3 regions of the Streptomyces lusitanus genome follow, and region 1 is predicted to be linked to each of the others. Evidence: riboswitches for the same ligand, from Rfam matches in the RefSeq annotation. Region 1 holds a riboswitch; each other region holds the start of a gene.

Region 1 (7,153 bases):
CGGCGCATTCCTCTCGGTGGAGGTCGCCAACACGATCTCCAAGGGCCTCGTCGACGAGGCCGGCATCCGTCCCGAGGTCATCTTCGCCGCGTTGGTCGGCGCGATCCTCTGGAATCTCCTCACGTGGCTGGTCGGCCTGCCCTCCAGCTCGTCGCACGCCCTCATGGGCGGTCTGATCGGCGCGACGGTCGCCTCCGCCGGCTTCGGCGCGGTGCACGGCGACGTGCTCGTCACCAAGGTCCTGCTCCCCGCGATCGCCGCCCCGCTGGTGGCCGGCATCGCCGCGATGCTCGCCACCCGGCTCACCTACCGCCTGGGCCGCGACGCCGACACCAAGGCCTCCGAGAAGGGCTACCGTGCCGGGCAGATCGCCTCGGCCGGCCTGGTCTCCCTGGCCCACGGCACCAACGACGCCCAGAAGACGATGGGCATCATCACCCTCGCCCTGGTCGCGGGCGGCGCCGTCGCCCCCGACTCCGACCCGCCGGTGTGGGTCATCCTCTCCGCGGGTCTCGCCATCGCGCTGGGCACCTACCTGGGCGGCTGGCGCATCATCCGCACCATGGGCAAGGGCCTGACCGACCTCCAGCCGCAGCAGGGCTTCGCCGCCCAGACCAGCGCCGCGACGGTCATCCTGGCCTCCTCGCACCTGGGCTTCTCCCTCTCCACGACGCACTCCGTGTCCGGTTCCGTGATGGGCGCCGGCCTCGGCCGCAAGGGCGGCGTGGTCCGCTGGTCCACGGCCACCCGGATGTTCGTCGCCTGGGGCCTGACCCTGCCGGCCGCCGCCCTGGTCGCGGCCCTCGCCGAGTGGGTGTGCGGCTTCGGGAGCTGGGGCACGGCCGTGGTGGCCGTCTTCCTGGTCGCCTCCAGCGCGGCCATCTGGAAGATCTCCCGGCGCGAGGTCGTCGACCACACCAACGTCAACGAGCACGACACCCCCGAGGCCTCCGAGGAGCCCGCCGGTGTGGTCACCCAGGCGATCGCCGCCGTGACCCCGCCGCCGGCCGGCCCCGCCGCCGAGGAGCTCTCCGCCACCATCCCCGCGCCGGTCGGCGCCGACCCGCAGGCCCCGTCGGCCGCCTCGACGACCGTCTGACCGCGTCCGGCACGAAGGAAGAAGCAGCATGAAGATCGACTGGGCGGCCCTCGGCTCCGTGTTCGGCGTCAGCCTCGTGGTCACCGTGGCCCTGGTGGCCCTGTTCACCCTCGGCATCTCCGGTCTGTCCCGCCGCGAGCGGGCGACCGCCGAGGGCCGGTCCGCGGGCCTCGCGGTCACCGGCGCCTACGCCTGCTTCGCCGCGTGCGCGGCGGCGGTGGGCTACGGCATCTACCTGATCATGGCCTGACCACCGGGCCGCACGCGTGAGCGGGCGGGGCAGGAGCAGCGGCTCCCGTCCCGCCCTTCGCCGTGTCCGCGCCCCCGCCGGCCGGTCACGGCGTGCACGGCCGTCACCCACGTGAGCCCCTCTGTGGGCCTCGGCACACTTCAGCCCCGCAGGTCAACGGCAAGTTGACGGCCCTTCCGGGGGCATGGTGGACTGCCTCCGCCATTACGGCGGCAGGAGAGGAAGCCGGTGCGAATCCGGCGCGGTCCCGCCACTGTCACCGGGGTCACCACCCCCGGGAGCCAGGAACTCTCGCCGCCGGTCTCGTCGAACCAGGGCGCGGACACCCTGAGTGAGGACATATCGCCATGCGCGGCAGCCTGCCGAGGTCGACCAGCGACACCCCACCCCCCTTCGGGGCCGTTCCCTCCGGATCCGTCACCGGCTGACCCATGGGTGCCGATCGCGTGTTCGCGTACGGCGCCGCCGCCGGCCTCCTCGGCGACCTGCTGCTCGGCGATCCGCGCCGTGGGCATCCGGTCGCCGCTTTCGGGCGGGCCGCGGCCGCCGTGGAGCGGGTGCTGTGGCGCGACGACCGGGGCCGCGGAGCCGTGCACACCGCCGTGTGCGTCGGCGGAGCCGTCGCGTCGGCCGCCCTCGCCTCCCGTCTCGTACGCTCCTCCCCCGCCGCCTCCACGGCCCTGACCGGCGTCGCCACCTGGGCCGTCGTCGGCGGGACCTCGCTGGCCCGCGAGGCCCGCGTCATCGCGCGGGCGCTGGAGGCCGGGGACGTCGAGGCCGCCCGGGAGCGGCTGCCGCACCTGTGCGGGCGTGACCCGCAGGCCCTGGACGCCGACGGGATCGCCCGCGCCGTGGTGGAGTCCGTCGCCGAGAACACCTCCGACGCCGTGGTGGGCGCCCTGGTGTGGGGCGCGGTCGCCGGGGTGCCGGGTCTGGTGGGCTTCCGGGCCGTCAACACCCTGGACGCGATGGTGGGTCACAGGTCGCCCCGCTACCGCCGCTACGGCTGGGCGTCCGCCCGCCTCGACGACGTCGCCGGCTGGCCGGGGGCACGCCTGACGGCCGTCCTCGCCGCGCTCACCGGGCCCGACCCGCGCGGCGCCGTACGGGCGTGGCGCGCGGACGCGGCGAAGCACCCCAGCCCCAACGCCGGTCCCGTCGAGGCGTCCTTCGCGGGCGCGCTCGGCGTACGGCTCGGCGGGCCCCTCTCCTACGGCGGCCGGGTCGAGCACCGGCCCGTCCTCAACGGCGGCGGACGCCCCGTCGCCGTCTCCGACATCGACCGGGCGGTGCGCCTGTCACGGCGCGTCGGCTGGCTGGCGCTGGCGGCCGGTGTGGCGGCGCGGCGCGTGCTGAAGGGACGTGCGACGTGAGCGGTGGCGGACTGCTGGTCGCCGGGACCACCTCGGACGCCGGCAAGAGCGTGGTCACCGCCGGGATCTGCCGGTGGCTGGTGCGCCAGGGCGTGAAGGTCGCGCCGTTCAAGGCGCAGAACATGTCGCTGAACTCGTTCGTGACGCGGGAGGGCGCCGAGATCGGCCGGGCGCAGGCCATGCAGGCCCAGGCGTGCCGCGTCGAGCCGACCGCGCTGATGAACCCGGTGCTGCTGAAGCCGGGCGGCGAGCGATCCAGCCAGGTGGTGCTGATGGGCCGCCCGGTCGGCGAGATGAGCGCCCGCGGCTACCACGGCGGACGGCAGGAACAACTGCTCGGCACGGTCCTCGACTGTCTGGAGCGGCTGCGGGGCACGTATGACGCAGTGATCTGCGAGGGGGCCGGCAGCCCGGCCGAGATCAATCTGCGGCGCACCGACATCGTGAACATGGGCGTCGCACGCAACGCGGGCCTGCCGGTCCTCGTCGTCGGCGACATCGACCGGGGCGGCGTCTTCGCGTCCTTCTTCGGCACCGTCGCGCTGCTCTCCCCCGAGGACCAGGCACTGGTCGCCGGGTTCCTGGTGAACAAGTTCCGCGGCGACGTCTCGCTCCTGGAGCCGGGCCTGGACATGCTGCACGGCCTGACCGGGCGGCGCACGTACGGCGTGCTGCCGTTCCGGCACGGGCTCGGCATCGACGAGGAGGACGGACTCAGGGTGTCGCTGCGGGGCACCGTGCGGGAGTCCGTGGTCGCGGCTCCGGTCGGCGAGGACGTGCTGCGGGTCGCCGTGTGCGCGGTGCCGCTGATGTCCAACTTCACCGACGTGGACGCGCTCGCCGCCGAACCGGGCGTCGTGGTGCGGTTCGTGGACCGCCCCGAGGAACTGGCCGACGCCGACCTCGTGGTCGTACCGGGGACGCGCGGGACCGTGAAGGCGCTGGAGTGGCTGCGGGAGCGCGGGCTGGCGGACGCGCTGCGGCGGCGGGCGGCCGAGGGGCGGCCCGTGCTGGGGATCTGCGGCGGCTTCCAGGTGCTCGGCGAGCACATCGAGGACGACGTCGAGAGCCGGCGGGGACGGGTCGACGGGCTCGGCGTGCTGCCCGTACGGGTGCGGTTCGCGCGGGAGAAGACCCTCACGCGTCCGTCGGGCGAAGCCCTCGGTGAGCCCGTCGAGGGGTACGAGATCCATCACGGGGTCGCCGAGGTCCTCGGCGGCGAACCCTTCCTGGACGGGTGCCGGGTCGGACAGACCTGGGGCACCCACTGGCACGGCTCGCTGGAGTCGGACGCCTTCCGGCGGGCCTTCCTGCGCGAGGTGGCGCGGGCCGCGGGCCGCCGCTTCGTGCCGGCCCCCGACACCTCCTTCGCCGCGCTGCGCGAGGAGCAGCTCGACCGGCTCGGCGACCTGATCGAACAGCACGCGGACACGGACGCGCTGTGGCGGCTCATCGAGTCCGGCGCGCCGACAGGACTGCCCTTCATCCCACCGGGAGCGCCCGCATGAGCACAGTGTTGTTGTTGTCGACCGCCGACACGGACCTGCTGGCGGCCCGGGCCTCCGGCGCCGGCTACCGCATCGGCAACCCCACCCGCGTGGACGTCGCGGAGGAACTGCCCGCGCTGCTCGACGGCGCGGACCTCGCCGTCGTACGGCTGCTCGGCGGCAAGCGCGCCTGGGAGGACGGTCTTGCCGCGCTGAAGGCGTCCGGCATCCCCACGGTGCTGCTCGGCGGGGAGAGCGTGCCGGACGCGGAGCTGATGGCCGAGTCGAGCGTCCCGGCGGGCGTGGTGGCCGAGGCGCTGCGGTACCTCGTCGAGGGCGGCCCGGAGAACCTCGCGGAGCTGGCGCGGTTCCTGTCGGACACCGTGCTGCTGACCGGCGAGGGGTTCGAACAGCCGCGCACGATGCCGGAGTTCGGCGTCCACGGCTCCCGGGACCTCGTGGAGGGCCGCCCGACGGTCGGCGTGCTCTTCTACCGCGCGCACGAACTCAGCGGCAACACCGCCTTCGTGGACACGCTGTGCGACGCGATCGAGGCGCGGGGCGCCAACGCGCTGCCCGTGTACTGCGGTTCGCTGCGCGGCGCGGACCCGAAGCTGTACGAGCTGCTGGGGCGGGCGGACGCGCTGGTCGCCACGGTGCTGGCGGCCGGCGGCAGCCACGCCTCGCAGGCGTCGGCGGGCGGCGAGGAGGAGGCCTGGGACGTCGGCGCGCTCGCCGAGCTGAACGTGCCGGTGCTGCAAGGGCTGTGCCTCACCACCTCACGGGCGGCCTGGGAGGAGTCCGACGCGGCCCTCTCCCCCATGGACGCGGCGATGCAGGTCGCGATCCCGGAGTTCGACGGGCGGCTGATCACCGTCCCGTTCTCCTTCAAGGAGCAGGGCCCCGACGAGGTGCCGGTGTACGTCGCCGACCCCGAGCGGGCCGCGCGCGTCGCCGGGATCGCCGTACGGCACGCGGCGCTGCGGCACAAGCCGAACGCGGAGAAGAAGCTGGCCCTGGTCTTCACCGCGTACCCGACGAAGCACTCGCGCGTCGGCAACGCGGTGGGGCTGGACACGCCCGCCTCGGCGGTGCGCGTCCTGGACGCGCTGCGGGACGCCGGGTACGTGGTCGAGGGACACCCTGCCGAGGGCGACGAGCTGATCCACCGGCTGATCTCCGCCGGCGGGCACGACGTGGAGTGGCTGACGGAGGAGCAGCTGGCCGCCGCGCCCGCGCGGGTGCCGCTGGCCGACTACCGGGCCTGGTTCGAGACGCTCGACCCGGAGCTCAAGGAGGCGATGACGCAGGCGTGGGGTGAGCCGCCGGGCTCGCTGTACGTCGACGGGGACGACATCGTGCTGGCGTCCCTCCAGTTCGGGAACGTCGTCGTGATGATCCAGCCGCCGCGCGGCTTCGGCGAGAACCCCATCGCGATCTACCACGACCCCGACATGCCGCCCTCGCACCACTACCTGGCCGCCTACCGCTGGCTGGAGAACACTTTCGGCGCGGACGCGGTCGTGCACATGGGCAAGCACGGCACGATGGAGTGGCTGCCCGGCAAGGGCCTCGGGCTGAGCGCCGGGTGCGCGCCGGACGCGGTGCTGGGCGACCTGCCGCTGGTCTACCCGTTCATCGTCAACGACCCCGGTGAGGGCACCCAGGCGAAGCGGCGCGGGCACGCGACGGTGGTCGACCACCTGGTGCCGCCGATGGCGCGGGCCGACACCTACGGCGACCTGGCGAAGCTGGAACAGCTGCTCGACGAGTACGCGCTGGTCAGCGACCTGGACCCGGCGAAGGCGCCGGCCGTCCGTGCGCAGATCTGGACGCTGGTGAAGGCCGCCGAGCTGCACCACGACCTGCACGTGGACGACCAGCCGGACGACGACGCGTTCGACGAGTTCGTCATGCACATCGACGGCTACCTGTGCGAGATCAAGGATGTGCAGATCCGCGACGGACTGCACGTCCTCGGCGGCGGCCCGGTCGGCGAGCCGCGCGTGAACCTGGTGCTCGCCGTGCTGCGCGCCTCGCAGGTGTGGGGCGGGCAGGCGAACGCGCTGCCGGGGCTCAGGGCGGCGCTGGCCGAGCACTTCGGGCTGGCGGAGAAGGAGTTGCTGGCCGAGCCGGGCGCGCCGGTGAAGGCGCCGGTGGAGCTGACGGATCTGGTGGACGGCCCGGCGCGGTCGGCGGCGGACGCGATCGACCTGCTGGAGCAGCTGTGCCGACGGCTCGCGGAGGGCATGGAGCAGCGGGACTGGGCTGCCGGGAGCGTGGCGGGCCTGGTGCGGGAGGTGCTGGGGACCGAACTCCCGGACGCCGTGGCGGTGTTGCAGTTCGCCTGCACGGAGGTCGTACCGCGCCTGGCCCGGACGACGGACGAGATCGGGCACATCCTGCGGGCGCTGGACGGCGGATACGTCCCGGCGGGACCGTCCGGATCACCCACGCGTGGACTGGTCAACGTGCTGCCGACCGGCCGGAACTTCTACTCGGTCGACCCCAAGGCGATCCCGTCGCGGCTGAGTTGGGAGGTCGGGCAGTCGCTCGCCGACTCGCTGGTGCAGCGCTACCTGGCGGACACGGGTGAGTATCCGAAGTCCGTCGGCCTGACGGTGTGGGGCACGTCGGCGATGCGGACGCAGGGTGACGACATCGCCGAGATCCTGGCGCTGCTCGGCTGCCGTCCGGTGTGGGACGACGCGTCGCGGCGCGTGACCGGGTTCGAGGTGGTCGGCCTGGAGGAGCTGGGCCGCCCTCGCATCGACGTCACGGTCCGCATCTCCGGCTTCTTCCGGGACGCGTTCCCGCACGTGGTGGGGCTGATCGACGACGCGGTACGGGCGGTGGCGGAGCTGGACGAGCCGGCCGGGTCCAACTACGTACGGGCGCATGTGGAGGAGGACGCGGCGGAACACGGCGACCGGCGGCGGGCCAC
Region 2 (7,153 bases), on a different contig from region 1:
TCGTGCCACATGGCGTGCGGCACCATCAGCACGGCGGCGAGGCCCGCCTGCGGCAGCACGCCCGGCAGCAGGTGCCGTACGGTCACCCGCCACCGGCTGGACCCGCCGGACACGGCCGCGTCGACGAACGGCCGGGACCGCAGCGACAGCACCTCCGCGCGGACGATGCGCGCGGTGGACAGCCAGTGCGTGAGCGCGACGGAGATCACCACCGGCCAGACGCCCGGGCGGAACATGGCCACGATGAAGATGCCGAGCAGCAGGTGCGGCACCGACGACAGGGTGTCGACCAGACGCATCACCAGGCGGTCGGCCCGGCCGCCGAGGGCGCCGGCGGCGGCCCCCACGGCGGTGCCGATCACCGTGGCGGTGAGCGCGGCCACCACACCCACCAGCAGCGACACCCGCAGCCCGTAGACGCAGCGCAGCAGCAGGTCGCGGCCCACGTCGTCGGTGCCGAACGGGTGCACCCAGCTGGGTGGTTCGAGCTTGGCGGCCAGGTCGACGGCCTGCTGGTCGAGCTGGACCAACGGCGGGACGAGAAGGACGGTGAGCACGGTCACGGCGACCAGGGCGGCGGACGCGCGCAGCCGCAGGGCGTGCGTGGAGCGGCGGGCGCCCCCGTGCGCCCGCCACACGGGGGCGGCCGGCTTCACGGCCACCGCGTCGACGTCGGACGTCACATCTCCTCCAGCTTCACCCTCGGGTCGATCAGCCCGTAGAGCAGGTCGGCGAGCAGGTTGCCGGCGAGGACGGCGGCGGTGGCCAGGGTGGTCAGCGCGGCCAGCAGCGGGAAGTCGACCGCCGTGGCGGCCTCCACCGTGGCCGAGGCGATGCCGGGCCAGCTGAAGACGGTCTCCACGAGCAGCGCCCCGGTGATGAGTTCCGGCACCCGGGAGCCGATGAGCGTGAGCACCGGCAGGAGTCCGGAGCGCAGGGCGTGGCCGAGCAGCACGGTGCGTTCGCTCAGGCCGCGCGCCCTCGCGCCGCGTACGGGGTCCTCCATGAGGGCGTCCCCGACGCCCTGGCGGACGTACAGGGTGAACCAGGGCAGCTGGGAGACGGCGAGGACGCCGGCGGGGAGGACCAGGTGCTGGACCAGCCCGCCGAACGTGACGCGGTCGCTGCCCGTGTCGGTGAGGCCGCCCGCCGGGAGGACGTCCAGCTGGAGGGCGAACAGCCAGACGGCGAGCAGCGCGATCCAGAAGACCGGGGCGGCCTCCAGGACGTACGCGGCGGAGGTGACCGCGCGGTCCGTGAACGAGCCGGGGCGGCGGGCCGCGAGCACGCCGAGCAGGGTCCCGAGCAGCACGGCCGCGGCGAACGCGACCGCGCACAACAGCGTGGACCACAGCAGGCGTTCGCCGATGACCTCGGCGACCGGCTGGCGCATCACCGTGGAGTGGCCGAAGTCGCCGCCGAGGGCGGAGGTGAGCCAGTCCCACCAGCGGGCGGTGAACGGCCGGTCCACGCCCAGGTTCTCCCGCAGCCGGTCCAGGGTCTCCTGGTCGGCGCCGAGCGCGGCGGTGCCCGCGTACGCCTTCACCGGGTCGAAGGGGGAGGCGGCGGCGACGGCGAACACGCCGAAGGTGACGACGAGGAGCACCGGCACGGCGTACAGCGCGCGGCGCGCCGTGAGCCGTGCCATCGCTCGCCAGGGGGCGTGGGTCATGCCGCGGGCTGCCAGTCCTCGACGTTCCACCAGGGCCCGGCGGCGAAGCCGTGCTCGTGGGGTTCGGTCTGGGTGGTGAGGCCCTTCCAGCGGTCGGCGAGTACGTACAGGTGGTCGATGTGGGTGAGGAAGGTGTAGCCGGGGTCCTTGACGAGGGCGCGCTGGAGGGCGTCGTAGGCGGCCTCGCGGGACTTGCGGTCCTGGGTGCGGCGGCCGGTCTCCAGGGCCCGGTCGACGGCCGGGTTGTCGTAGTGCGCCATGTTGTTGAAGCCGTCGCCGGCGAGGGAGGAGTGCAGGAGGGTGTAGAGGCCGAAGTCGGGGTCGCCGGTGCTGCCGAAGCCGGCGAGGACGGCGTCGTGCTTCATGCGCGGCTCGATGACCTCCCAGGTGGCGCTCTCCACGCGGACGTCGATGCCGGCCTTCTTGGCGTCGGACGCGTAGGCGAGGGCGTGGTCCTGGCGGACCTTGTCGCCGGAGGGGTAGTACAGCGTGAAGCGTGCGGGGCGGCCGTCCTTGGCGCGGATACCGTCCCCGCCCTTCGTCCAGCCGGCGGCGTCGAGGACGCGGCCGGCCTCGGCGAGGTCCTGCTTCCGCTCGACGTCCTTGGTGAACCAGGGGTCGTCGACGGGCAGCGGGCCGTAGGCGGGGCGGCCGGCGCCGTCGAGGATCTTGTCGACCATGGCCTGCCGGTCGACGGCGAGGTCGAGGGCGCGGCGGATCGCGGTGTCGCCGGTGACGGGGTTGCCGCTGGGGAGGGTGACGGCCCGGAAGTCGTAGGAGGTGGCCCGGTACGTCTTCTTGTCGTCGTCGCTCTTGAAGGTGGCGGCGAGGTTGGGCGGGAGGACGGCGCCGTCGAGGTCGCCGGAGCGGAGCCGGGTGGCGCGGACGTCGTCGTCGGCGACGATCGCCATGGTGAGCTTCTTCACCTTCGGGGCGCCGCCCCAGTAGTGCGGGTTGGCCTTGAAGGTGAGCTTCTCGCCCTTGCGCCAGTCGGCGAGGACGTACGGTCCGGTGCCGACGGGCTCGGTGTTGAAGGGGCCGGTGTTGGGGTCCTGCTTCCCGGCGACGTGCTCGGGGACGATCGGCAGCACCGTGCGGGCGGCGAACGGCGCGTAGGGGTGGTGGAGGGTGAAGACGACCGTGTCGTCGCCCACCGCGCGGACGTCCTTGACGGCCGCGAGTTCGCTCTTGGCGGTGTTGTTGGTGTCGTCGTCGAGGATCGTGCGGTACGTGAAGACGACGTCCCGCGCGGTCAGCGGCTTGCCGTCGCTGAACTTCACGCCCTCGCGCAGGGTGTACGTGTAGGTGCGTCCGCCGTCCGTGATCCGCGGAAGTGCCCTGGCCAGCGCGGGCTTCAGGGTCAGGTCGGCGGTGCGGGCGAGGAGGCCGTCGAAGAGCTTGGAGTTGCCGTCCTTGCCGTAGCCGAGGAGCGGGCTGAGGGTGTCGGGCTCGGAGGAGACGCCGATCACGACGGACTCGGCCGCGGCCGCGCCGTCCGTGGTGCCGGAGCCGCCCGGCGCGGAGCAGGCGGAGACCGCCGCGGCCGTCGCCAGCGCGGCGGCGGCGCCGCGTATCAGTCGGGTCGTCATCGAACCTCACATCCCTCTTGCCTGAAAATCGCTGTTGCATATTAGTTGCAGCAGGACTCTGCCCAGGACGGCGGCCCCTCAGTCACCCGTTCGAGCACGACGGGGCCACCAGCCCGAACACGCAGGTGTGCGCCGGGTCGCGAGCTGCCGGGCGCCCTCCGCGCGCCCCCCGTCGGCGCTTGTCACCGGGCCACCACGGGGACTACTGTCACCACGCCTTGGTGACGGGAAATCGGTGCGATACCGGTGCGGCCCTCGCCACTGTGATCGGGAAGTCCGGCTCCAGTCCTCACGGACAGCCACTGGGTCCCTCGGGACCCGGGAAGGCGGAGCACGGGCGGTGGTACCCGTCAGCCAGGAGACCGGCCAAGGCGCGTCAACCATCCACGAGGTGCTGGAGAGGGTCTGCTGAGCCATGCACATAGCCGAGGGTTTCCTGCCTCCGGCGCACGCGGTCGCCTGGGGCGTCGCGTCGGCGCCGTTCGTCGTCCACGGAGCCCGGTCGCTCGTCCGTGACGTGAGAGAACATCCCGAGAGCACACTCCTGCTGGGCGCGTCCGGCGCGTTCACGTTCGTCCTGTCCGCACTGAAACTGCCCTCGGTGACCGGGAGTTGCTCCCACCCCACCGGCACCGGGCTGGGCGCGATCCTGTTCCGGCCGCCGGTGATGGCGGTGCTCGGGACCATCACCCTGCTGTTCCAGGCGCTGCTGCTGGCCCACGGCGGGCTCACCACGCTCGGCGCGAACGTCTTCTCCATGGCGATCGTCGGCCCCTGGGCCGGGTACGCCGTCTACCGGCTGCTGCGCCGGTACGACGTGTCGCTGATGGGCGCGGTGTTCTGCGCCGCGTTCGTCGCCGACCTGTCGACGTACTGCGTGACGAGCGTGCAGCTGGCGCTGGCGTTCCCGGACCCGGGCAGCGGATTCCTGGGCGCGCTGGGCAAGTTCGGCTCCATCTTCGCCGCCACGCAGATCCCGCTCGCGGTCAGCGAGGGGCTGCTGACCGTGCTGGTGATGCGGCTGCTGGTGCAGTCCAGCAAGGGCGAGCTGACCCGGCTCGGGGTGCTGGTCGCCTCGGCGGCCGGGAAGCAGCGGACCGAGCCGGCCGAGTCGGCCCAGGCGGTGGCCCGATGAGCCGTAACGCGAAGATCAACTCCCTGCTCCTGCTGCTCGTCGCCGCCCTCGCCGTGATCCCGCTGGCGTTCGGGCTCGGCGACCACAAGGAGGAGCCGTTCGCCGGGGCGGACGGCGAGGCGGAGACCGCGATCACCGAGATCGACCCGGACTACGAGCCGTGGTTCTCACCGCTGTACGAACCGCCGTCCGGGGAGATCGAGTCGGCGCTGTTCGCCATTCAGGCCGCGATCGGGGCGGGCGTCCTCGCGTACTACTTCGGGCTGCGGCGCGGACGCCGGCAGGGCGAGGCGCGGGCCCGGGAGCGGGCGGCGGGAGACGCGGGCGCGGTGAATGCGGTGGACACCGCTGGCGCGGGCGACGCGGGCGCGTCCGCCGGCGTGGGCGACGGACGGGACTGACGCTTCCGTGCTGCCGATCGACGCGGCGGCGCACAGCAGCCGCTGGCGCCGCCGTCATCCGGTGGACAAGGCCGTCCTCGGTCTCGGTCTCACCGTCCTCGCGATCTCGCTGCCCGCGTGGCCGGGCGCGGCCCTGGTGCTGGTCACCGCGGTGGTGCTGCTGCTCGGCCCGGCGGGGGTGCCGGCCCGGCGGCTGTGGCGGGCCTACCGGGTGCCGCTGGGCTTCTGCGTCACGGGCGCGGTGACGCTGCTGGTGCGGGTGGGCGGTCCGGGCGGCTTCGTGTCCTGGGCCGAGGACGGGCCGCCGCGCGCCGGGGAGTTGCTGCTGCGCACCTCGGCGGCGTCGCTGGGCGTGCTGCTGTTCGCGTTCACCACCCCGATGTCGGACCTGCTGCCGCGCCTGGTGCGCGCCGGGGTGCCCGCGCCTCTGGTGGACGTGGCGCTGGTGACGTACCGGATGAGCTTCCTGCTGCTGGACTCGGTGCGCCGGGTGCACCGGGCGCAGGCGGCGCGCCTCGGGCACACCACCCGGGCGGCGACCTGGCGTTCGCTCGGCGGGCTCGGCGCGACCGCGTTCGTCCGGTCCTTCGACCGGGCGGCGCGGCTCCAGACCGGGCTCGCGGGCCGCGGCTACGACGGCACCCTGCGCGTGCTGGTGCCCGAGGCCCGGGTGTCCGCCCGGTTCACGGCCGCGAGCGGGGCGCTTCTGGCGGCGCTGGCCGCCCTCACCTTCGTCCTGGAAAGGCCCTTGTCGTGAGCAAGTCCGTGCTGGTCGCCCTGCGGGGTGTGTCGTTCGCGTACGAGGACGGGCCGCCGGTGTTCACCGGGCTCGACTTCGAGGTGCGCGAGGGGCGGGCGCTTGCCCTGCTGGGGCGCAACGGCAGCGGCAAGACGACGTTGATGCGGCTGCTGAGCGGCGGACTGCGTCCGCGGGGCGGTGAGTTGCTGCTGTCGGGCCGTGCGGTGCGGCACGACCGGAAGGGGCTGACGACGCTGCGGACCACCGTGCAGCTGGTGGTGCAGGACCCCGACGACCAGCTGTTCGCCGCGTCCGTGGAGCAGGACGTGTCGTTCGGGCCGCTGAACCTCGGGCTGCCCGACGCGGAGGTGCGCGCGCGGGTCGCGGAGGCGCTGGAGGCGCTGGACATCGCCGCGCTCGCGGACCGGCCCACGCATCTGCTGTCGTACGGGCAGCGCAAGCGGACGGCGATCGCGGGCGCGGTCGCCATGCGGCCGCGGGTGCTGATCCTGGACGAGCCGACGGCGGGCCTCGACCCGGACGGGCAGGAACGGCTCCTTGCCACCCTCGACGGTCTGCGGGCCGCCGGCACGACGGTGGTGATGGCCACGCACGACGTGGACCTCGCCCTGCGCTGGGCCGACGACGCGGCACTCCTCACCCCGTCGGGCGCCCACACGGGACCGGCGGAGGAGACGCTGTCCCGCCGGGACCTCCTCGCGGCGTCGGGCCTGAGGCTCCCGTGGGGCGTGGCGGCGGGCCTGTTCCTGCGGGCGCGGGGCCCGGCCGCCGACGACACGGCCCCGGCTCCCCGCACCCCGGAGGAACTGGTCGCGCTGCTGGGTCAGCAGCCGCCGCAGTTGTAGTACGTGACGTCCCAGTGGTTGCCCTCGTCGGCGTAGACGTTGCCGGAGCCGGAGCGCCACTGGGGGGCTCCGTCGCCGCGGACGCCGATGTAGGCGAAGGTGTTCTTGACGTAGTTCGTCACGCAGGTGTTCTTGCCGAAGTCGAGCTTGTAGCCGTTCCAGTGCGAGTACGTGCCGGAGGCGTGCCCGGTCTCGGTGCCGCCCGTGATGTTCAGGGCGCAGCCGCTGGCCCGCTTCAGGGTCTGGGCGCCCTGGGCCGTGGCCAGGTTCAGCTGGTCGAAGGACGTACAGGTGGGGACGTTGCGGTCGGAGCAGCCGCCGGACGACGACCAGGTGATGCCGACCTCGCGGAACATGGAGGTCGCGGTGGCGTGGCTGATCTTGGTGACGGCGAACGCCTCGCCGGCGGTGCCCACGACGGCGACGCCCGGGGCGACGACGAGGGCGAGAGCGGTCAGGACCGAACGGAGCTTCGGCGCCTTGGCGGTCTTCATGGGGGGACCTTCCTGCTGAGTGCCAGGGTGTGTGGGGCGGCTGTGCAGGCGGAGCAGACAGATGATGCCCGTGGTCTACGCGCGTCCGCCAGAGGACAAAACGGAATGTCGACGCCGGTCCTCTCGGTTCGGCGCGTTCAGCCGTTGCCCTCCTGTCGCGGCGGGGGCGCCGGAAGGTGCCGAGGGGCCGCCGTCGCCCGCGTGATCGCCGATTCGACCGCCGCGATGCGGTCGCCCAGCAGGGCGAGGGCGGAGAC
Region 3 (7,153 bases), on a different contig from region 1:
CCTCCTCGCCGGCCAGCAGCAGATTCAGGTTGCGGGCCTGCGCCAGGAGGACGCCGACGCCGAGCAGCAGGGCCGTGCTCGGCAGCCACAGCGTGCCCCAGTCGACGCCGCCGAGGCCGCCGAGGGTCCAGGCGAGGACCGCGCGGGCCTCGTTGCCGCGGTCGGTGGTGAGCAGCAGCAGATCGAGGAGCGCGGTGAGGACCGCCGCGATCGCCACTCCGGACAGCACCAGCCGTGACGAGGTGATGCGTCCGCCGGTGCGGGCGGTGGCGTACACGAGCAGGAGCGCGCCCAGGGCCCCCGCGAAGGCGGCCACCGACAGGGAGAGGGGCCCGAAGAGCGTGACCCCGAACACGATCACCGAGACCGCGCCGAGCGACGCCCCGGAGGAGACGCCGAGCAGGTAGGGCTCGGCGAGCGGATTGCGCAGCAGGGCCTGCAGGGCGGTGCCGATCACCGCCAGACCGGCACCGGTGACCGCACCGAGCAGCACCCGCGGCGCCCGCACGTCCACCACGATGGTCTCCCGGGCCCGCGACCAGTCCGGATCCTGCCAGCCGGCGCCCAGCGCGTGCGTCACGATGCCCCACACCTGGCCGGGCGGCACCTGGACGGAGCCGATCGCGAGGCCCGCCATGGCGGAGACCAGGAGCAAGGCGGTGAGTACGAGCAGTGTGACGGCCAACTTCGTACGGCCCGCCCCTGACGCGTCGGCCTTCCGCCGGCGCACCGCCTCTTCGGCGGGCGTGCCCGTGGCGGCCTGGGTCACCGGAAGCTCTCGGGGTGCAGTCCGCGGGCCAGGTCCTCGACCGCGTAGGCCGAGCGGATGCCGACCAGGGTGGCGGTCAGGGGCAGGACGACGAACCGCTTGTTCCTGACGGCGGGTACGTCGGCGAGCGCGGGCTGGGAGAGAAGGTACCTCTTCTTCTCCTCGACGCTTCCGGCGCCGGCGTAGTCGTAGATGGCGATGACGTCCGGCTTGCGCTCGACGACCTGCTCCCAGGAGACGTCGCCGAAGACGTCGTCCAGGTCGGCGAAGACGTTCTCGCCGCCGGCCAGGCGGATGAGCTCGGTGCCCAGGCTCTTGCCGCCCGCGGTGAAGGCGCTCTTGTCGCCGCTGTCGTAGACGAAGACGGACACCCGGGATCCGCCCTCGACCGCCGCGGTGGCCTTGCCGACGCGGCTTTGCAGGTCGGCGACCAGCTTGGCGGCCCGGTCCGGGACACCGAAGATCGTGCCGATGGTGCGGATCTCGTCGTAGGTGTCCTGCATCGTCACCTTCTTCTTGCCGCAGTACTCGCGGTTGAGGTAGGTGTCGATGCCGGCGTCGGCGAACGCCTCGCGGGAACGGCCCTCCTTCTCGTCGAAGGCGCTGCCGTAGCCGCCGTAGACGAAGTCGGGCTCGGCGTCCAGGACCGTCTCGAACGACGGTTCCCTCTCCGCCAGTTCGGGGATCGCCTCGTAGTCCTTCTCGAGTTCGGGCAGGACGGCGGAGTCGGGGAAGGCCGTGCCGACCATGCGGTCCTTCAGGCCGAGGGCGAGCATGAGTTCCGCGGGGTGCTGGTGGATGGTGACCACCCGCGACGGGGGCTCGTCGTAGGTCGTCCTCACACCGCAGTTGTCGACGGTGACGGGAAAGCCCGCCGGCGCCGCGGCGGTGGCCTTCCCGTCACCGTCGGTCCCGTCGGACGAGCCGCAGCCGGTGGTCAGCAGCACGGACGAAAGAGCCAGGGCAGCGGCCGTGGCACGGAGGAACCCGCGTGTGCGGGCAGGGGTGAACGAAGGGGACACGTGAAGCCTCCTGGAGTCCGCGCTCCTCGGATCGGGCCCGCGACGGACCAGTGTCCTGACTCCCGGATCGGCGTTCCCTCCGCCTTCCCGCGCTGGGCGCAGTGGCATGTCGGAGGGGCGCTCCCCGGTCACAGTGGCGGGACCGTGCCGGATTCGCACCGGCTTCCTGTCTCCCGTCGCGGCGATGACCAGGTGATCCTACGTTTCCCCGAGCCGACGGCGAAAGGGCGTGCGGGCCCGGCCGCACGCCCCGCCTTCCTCACGCCTCGCGGACCGCCCGCAGGACGAGCCGCTCGGCGTTCTCGTCGTAGGGGCGCCCGTCGAACCCGCCGAAGACCTCCACGCGCCCGAACCCCGCCTCCTCGGCCATCCGCCGCAGCTCCACCGCGCTGTACACGAACCAGGTCAGGGTGGCCCGTGTCACCCGCTCGCCCCGGACCAGCACCCACTCGCTGCGCAGTCGCGCCCACGCGTCCAGCACGGTGTCGGTCTGCACCATCAGGTCGTCGCCCCGCCGCACCACCTTGGGCGGGGTGACCCTGCGGGCCAGGAGCTCCTTCCCGGCGACGTCCAGAACGAGTGTGCCGCCGGGTGCCAGGCAGGTGTACATCGTGCGCAGGACGCGCGCGTTGTCGGCGGGGTCCTCGAAGTACCCGAAGGAGGTGAACATGTTGAGGACGACGTCGAAGCCGCCCGGTGCCTCGTACGCGCGGGCGTCGGCTCGTACGTACGTCACGTCGGCACCGGCGTCCGCCGACCGCTTGCGTGCCCGGTCCAGCATGGCCGGGCTCAGGTCCACTCCGGTCACGCGGTGCCCGCGGCGGGCGAGCGGGACCGTGAACACGCCCGGCCCGCAGCACAGGTCCAGCACGCGTGACCCGTCGGGGAGAGCGAGCAGCGGGGAGGTGTCGAGCAGTTCCTCGGCCTGTTCGTAGCGCTGCTCGGAGAAGAGGAAGTCATGGAACTCGGTCCAGAAGTCATCGTCCTGGAATCCGCCCGTCCGTGTCATCGCGCGTCAGTGCTCCTTCGGGATCGCCGTCGGGGACAGGGAGCCGCGCCGTGCGACGGCGCAGCGTGAGCAGCAGAGGGGGAAGCAGCAGACACTGGACGGCGGCCAGCAGCCAGAACCATCCAGTGTGTCCCGCCCGTTCGCCGAGGCCGTACAGCTGGCCGCCCAGCACGCCGCTCGCGCAGGCGCCCAGGCCCGCGGCCAGCCGCTGCTGACCGAAGACCACGGCGTCGGAGCGGGGGCTGCGGCGCAGCGCCTCCAGGTCGTTGTTGAGGAACAGCACGATGTCGCCGAGGGTGATCAGCGCTCCGCCCGCCAGCAGTGCCGCCCGGGTACCGGCCGCCAGCACGGCCAGGCCCGCCGCCAGACCGGTGAAGCCGACCGCGAGGGCGAGGGCGTACGGCATGCGCCGGATCAGGCCGGACGCGAGCGGCTGTACGACGATGACCAGCGTGAAGCAGAGCAGCAGCACCACGCTGTAGAACGCGCTGGAGGCGCGCTCGACGGCGTACACCGCCAGGAAGTGCTGGAAGTGGAAGTAGAGGTAGAAGGCCAGCGCGTTGGCGGCGAACGGCAGGACCGCCACACCGGCGAGGAGACCCGGGCGAGCCGTGTCCGCGGACTCGGTGCGATGCGTGCCGTCGGGTCCGGGAAGCCGTGCGTGTCCCGCCGTGACCGCGAGGAACAGCGCCGTGACGGCCGCGAACAGCCAGCCGGGCGAGGACAGGACGAAGGGTCCGGCGATCAGTGGGCCGACCGCCATTCCGGCGTTGAGTGCCGCGTTGCCCGCCGACAGGAACGCCGGCCGGCGCGCGTCGTCGACGCCGTGCACCAGGTACGCCTTGTTCGCGGGCAGGTAGAGCGCGGCACCGCAGCAGGTCAGCACCAGCGCGCCGACCGCGAGGGGCGGCCAGCGCAGGGCCAGCAGGAGCCCGGTGAAACCGGCGGTGCGCACGACGAGGGCCCACACCATCGTGCGGCGCAGCCCGATCCGGTCCGCGAGGGCCCCGCCGACGATGCCGCCGGAGAACTGCACGAGCGACGCGACGGCCAGGACGACACCGACCGTGCCGAGCCCCATCCCGAGCCGTTCGTGCAGGAACACCGACATGAACGGCAGGACCATGAAGCTGCCGAGCGGAATGAGGAACGAGCTGAGCAGGAGGAACCGCAGCGGGCCGGTGAGCGGGAACAGCGAGGCCCGCAGGCCCGGTTCCCGGGCGGTGCGTTCACCCACCGGGCGCCTCCGGGCCGGCCGGGTCGGAGAACGGGCCGGTGCGTACCCGCAGGGCACCGGCCGCGGCCACCGCGCGGTGGGTGGCGAGTTCGGCGGTCTCCGCCTCGGCGTACACGATGCCCGCGTATCCCCGGCTGTCGCCCAGGTGCTCGACGGGATCGCCGACGCGTTTGACCGGGTACCAGGCGGGTGTTCCCGGCATGCCGGTGAGCCGGTCGAGCCCGGTGACGCCGGTGAACACGCCGGGTGCGGCCGGGTAGCCGAGAACGAAGGCGACGGCCGGACCGCCGGGACAGTCCGCGTCCATGAGACGGGGGCGGCGGCCGAGCGCGGCCTCGATCATCGCCTCGTACACGTTGACGCCGAGCGCCCGGCACAGGCCCTCCCCGACCAGCGCGCCTCCGATGCGGGGGTTGACCTCCACCACTTCCGGGCCGTCGGCGGTCAGTACGAACTCCACGTGAGCGAACCGGTCGGTGTAACCGATGGCGGCGAGCACCTGATCGAGCCAGGACTCGAGTGATGTCCGCTGTGGGGCCGGGAACGCCACGGGGAAGGCGGTGATCTCCTCGCGGAAGTGCGGCTCCGGCGACATGAGCCGGCTGGAGACGCCGAGCAGTCGCGTGCGGCCGTCCCAGGTGAGCGTCTCGGCGCTGTACACCGGGCCGCTGAAATAGGGTTCGGCGAACAACCGTCCCTTCAGGTCCCGGCCGGACGCCTCCGCCAGCGCCGCGTCGAGTTCCTCCTCGTCACGGACCAGCCACACGTTCTGGCTGCCGGTGCCCGCCGTGTCCTTGAGCACGAGCGGCAGCCCCGTCCGCTTGAGCAGCAGCGCGCGTGCCTCGCGGTCCGGGGCGGCGCTTTCGACGGCCCGTGCGCGGGTGAGACCCGCGTCGTGCAGCCGGTTGCGTACGGCGGCCTTGTCCCGGGTCAGCCGCAGCACGGCGGGGTCGAGACCGGGCAGGCCGAGGCGTTCGGTGAGGGCGGCGCCGGCCAGGGTCCAGGTGTCGGTGGAACTGATCAGGCCGCGCAGTCCCGGGGTGCGCCGGAGCAGAGCGGCGGACCGCTCCACGTCGAAGGTGTCGGTCACGACGACGTCGAGGGCGCCGGCGGGCAGCCGGTCCAGTTCGTAGGTGTAGTAGGCGGGGTCCCGGGTGAGGAGCAGCAGGCGCTCGCCGAGCCGGTCGGCGGCCCGGACCAGACGGCCGAGGCCGAAGGTCAGCGACTCCAGGCAGGCCACGGTCATGCGGCACTCTCCTTCCAGCGTGCCGGGCAGGGAGTGCGCCGCCACGTCATCCTCGACCAGGGCATGGTCATCTCCTCCGGACCGCGGACCTCGACGGGCTTCAGCGCGGCCGGGTCCAGGGCCTCGGTGTGCCGGGCGAACACGCGCTCCACGTAGCGGTGTCCGGTGTCGGCCCCGATCACCAGGTGCAGTCGGTCGGGGTGACGGCGGGCCTCGTACGTCGCCGTCAGATAGCCGGCACCGGTGGACAGCCCGGCGAACACCGCGTGCTCGCGCAGCAGGGCGACGGCGCCGGACATGGCGTGGGTGAAGTCCAGCCAGTGCACGGTGTCGTAGAGGTGGTGGCGGACGTTGTCGAAGACGATCGACGAGCCGATGCCGGCGATGATCGCCTCGGGATCGTGATGGTCCTGACTGCCGAAGGTGACGCTGCCGAAGGGCTGGACGCCGACCAGACGCACCGAGGGATCCGTCACGCGCAGGCGTTCCACGATGCCGCCGGTCGAGGCTCCGGACCCCACCCCGCCGACGACGGTCAGCGGCGCGTGCGGGAACTCCGCCGCGATCCGGTCGGCGACCTCCTGGTAGCCGAGGTAGTGGACGTCGTCGTGGTACTGGCGCATCCAGTGGTGGCCGGGACGCTCCGCGAGGATCTCCCGCACCCGTCGCACTCTCAGTTCCTGGTCGAGCTTGAGGTTGCGCGACGGTCTGACCTGTTCCACCGTGGCGCCGAGGATCTCCAGCTGGGCGAGGGTGGTGGCGTCGACGGTGGTGGACGCCACGATGTGGCATCGCATGCCGTACCGGTGGCAGGCCAGGGCGAGGGCGTAGGCGTAGATGCCGCTGGAGCTGTCGATGAGGGTCTGGCCCGGGCGGACCGTGCCCCGCTCCAGCAGATGGCGGACGGCGGCCAGGGCCGAGTAGATCTTCATCGATTCGAACCGCAGCAGGACCAGGCCGTCGGTGAGCCGGACGAGGTCGGGGACTTTCAGGGCGTCGGCGATGTGGGGGTGGATCACCCGTAGCCTCCTTGGGCGAAGGTGCACTGGTGGCCGAGCGAGTGGAAGAACGCGGAGAGTTCGGACGTGACCTCGGCCCGCGGGCGTGAGGTGAAGAGGTAGCCGGCCAGGCTGCCGGTGTGGGCGACGAAGACGCCGTCGGCGCCGAACCGCTCACGATGGGCCTGGAGGCTGCCGAAGGTCGCCTTGGGCAGCACCTCCTGGGACAACGCGGCGCTGACCGTCGCGGCGCGGGCGACGGCTGCCGGGTCGCCCGAGTCGAAGCCCTTCAGCAGATCGGTCAGACACCGCTCGTACTCCTCGCCGCGGCGCCGGTAGTGGTCCAGCAGCAGGGGAGTGACGGCGGCGGTGTCCACCGTGCCGGGTTCCGTCACGTAGGCGGTGTGGAAGCCGATGTCCGCGCCCAGCCGCCGCACCACCCGGTGCCGGCCGCTGAGGTACAGGGCGAACCCGTCGAGGAAGACACTGTCGGCGCGCTCGATGTCCGCGAGGACGCCGAGGACCACGTCCGTGTCGTACGGCAGGGAGAAGACGTGGAACAGGCAGCGCAGCGTCGCCACGATGTCCGCCGTCGAGCTGGCCATCCCCACGCCGACCGGAAGTTCGGAGTGAGTGCGCCAGTCGCCCGGGGGCAGGGTGAGGCCGTAGTGGTCGAGGAAGAGCCGCGCCGCTGTCGCCGACTTCTCACGCAGTACCGGAGGACGCGGCGGTCCCGTCGCCGCCCCGGGTGTGAAGTAGACCCAGGAGTGGCGGTCCACGGGGAAGGACACCACCGCGATCTCAGGGTCGGCGCCCGCTCGCAGCGGTCCCTGGTACAGCTCGCCCAGCGTTCCGTGGCAGACACCGGACAC

What was found. A riboswitch is a leader RNA that binds a small molecule or an ion and turns the genes downstream of it on or off. The one in region 1 is predicted to bind cobalamin.
Region 2: linked by a shared signal. The riboswitch ahead of ACFOSY_RS10390 (energy-coupling factor ABC transporter permease) and the one ahead of ACFOSY_RS27750 (cobalamin biosynthesis protein) in region 1 are both predicted to bind cobalamin.
Region 3: linked by a shared signal. The riboswitch ahead of ACFOSY_RS12640 (ABC transporter substrate-binding protein) and the one ahead of ACFOSY_RS27750 (cobalamin biosynthesis protein) in region 1 are both predicted to bind cobalamin.

Annotation. Positions count from the first base shown of each region.
Region 1 covers NZ_JBHRWL010000021.1:57,921-65,073, forward strand. Annotated here, with positions in the region: gene ACFOSY_RS27740 (inorganic phosphate transporter) at 1-1,099, shown strand, start outside; gene ACFOSY_RS27745 (hypothetical protein) at 1,128-1,349, shown strand; cobalamin riboswitch at 1,543-1,662, shown strand; gene ACFOSY_RS27750 (cobalamin biosynthesis protein) at 1,781-2,722, shown strand; gene ACFOSY_RS27755 (cobyric acid synthase) at 2,719-4,230, shown strand; gene cobN (cobaltochelatase subunit CobN) at 4,227-7,153, shown strand, end outside.
Region 2 covers NZ_JBHRWL010000006.1:177,604-184,756, forward strand. Annotated here, with positions in the region: gene ACFOSY_RS10375 (ABC transporter permease) at 1-683, opposite strand, end outside; gene ACFOSY_RS10380 (ABC transporter permease) at 680-1,648, opposite strand; gene ACFOSY_RS10385 (ABC transporter substrate-binding protein) at 1,669-3,261, opposite strand; cobalamin riboswitch at 3,464-3,646, shown strand; gene ACFOSY_RS10390 (energy-coupling factor ABC transporter permease) at 3,677-4,396, shown strand; gene ACFOSY_RS10395 (energy-coupling factor ABC transporter substrate-binding protein) at 4,393-4,797, shown strand; gene cbiQ (cobalt ECF transporter T component CbiQ) at 4,805-5,554, shown strand; gene ACFOSY_RS10405 (energy-coupling factor ABC transporter ATP-binding protein) at 5,551-6,402, shown strand; gene ACFOSY_RS10410 (hypothetical protein) at 6,381-6,896, opposite strand; gene ACFOSY_RS10415 (DNA repair ATPase) at 7,034-7,153, opposite strand, start outside.
Region 3 covers NZ_JBHRWL010000007.1:178,469-185,621, forward strand. Annotated here, with positions in the region: gene ACFOSY_RS12635 (FecCD family ABC transporter permease) at 1-769, opposite strand, end outside; gene ACFOSY_RS12640 (ABC transporter substrate-binding protein) at 766-1,791, opposite strand; cobalamin riboswitch at 1,820-1,997, opposite strand; gene ACFOSY_RS12645 (class I SAM-dependent methyltransferase) at 2,051-2,800, opposite strand; gene ACFOSY_RS12650 (MFS transporter) at 2,769-4,037, opposite strand; gene ACFOSY_RS12655 (ATP-grasp domain-containing protein) at 4,030-5,283, opposite strand; gene ACFOSY_RS12660 (cysteine synthase family protein) at 5,280-6,302, opposite strand; gene ACFOSY_RS12665 (GHMP family kinase ATP-binding protein) at 6,299-7,153, opposite strand, start outside.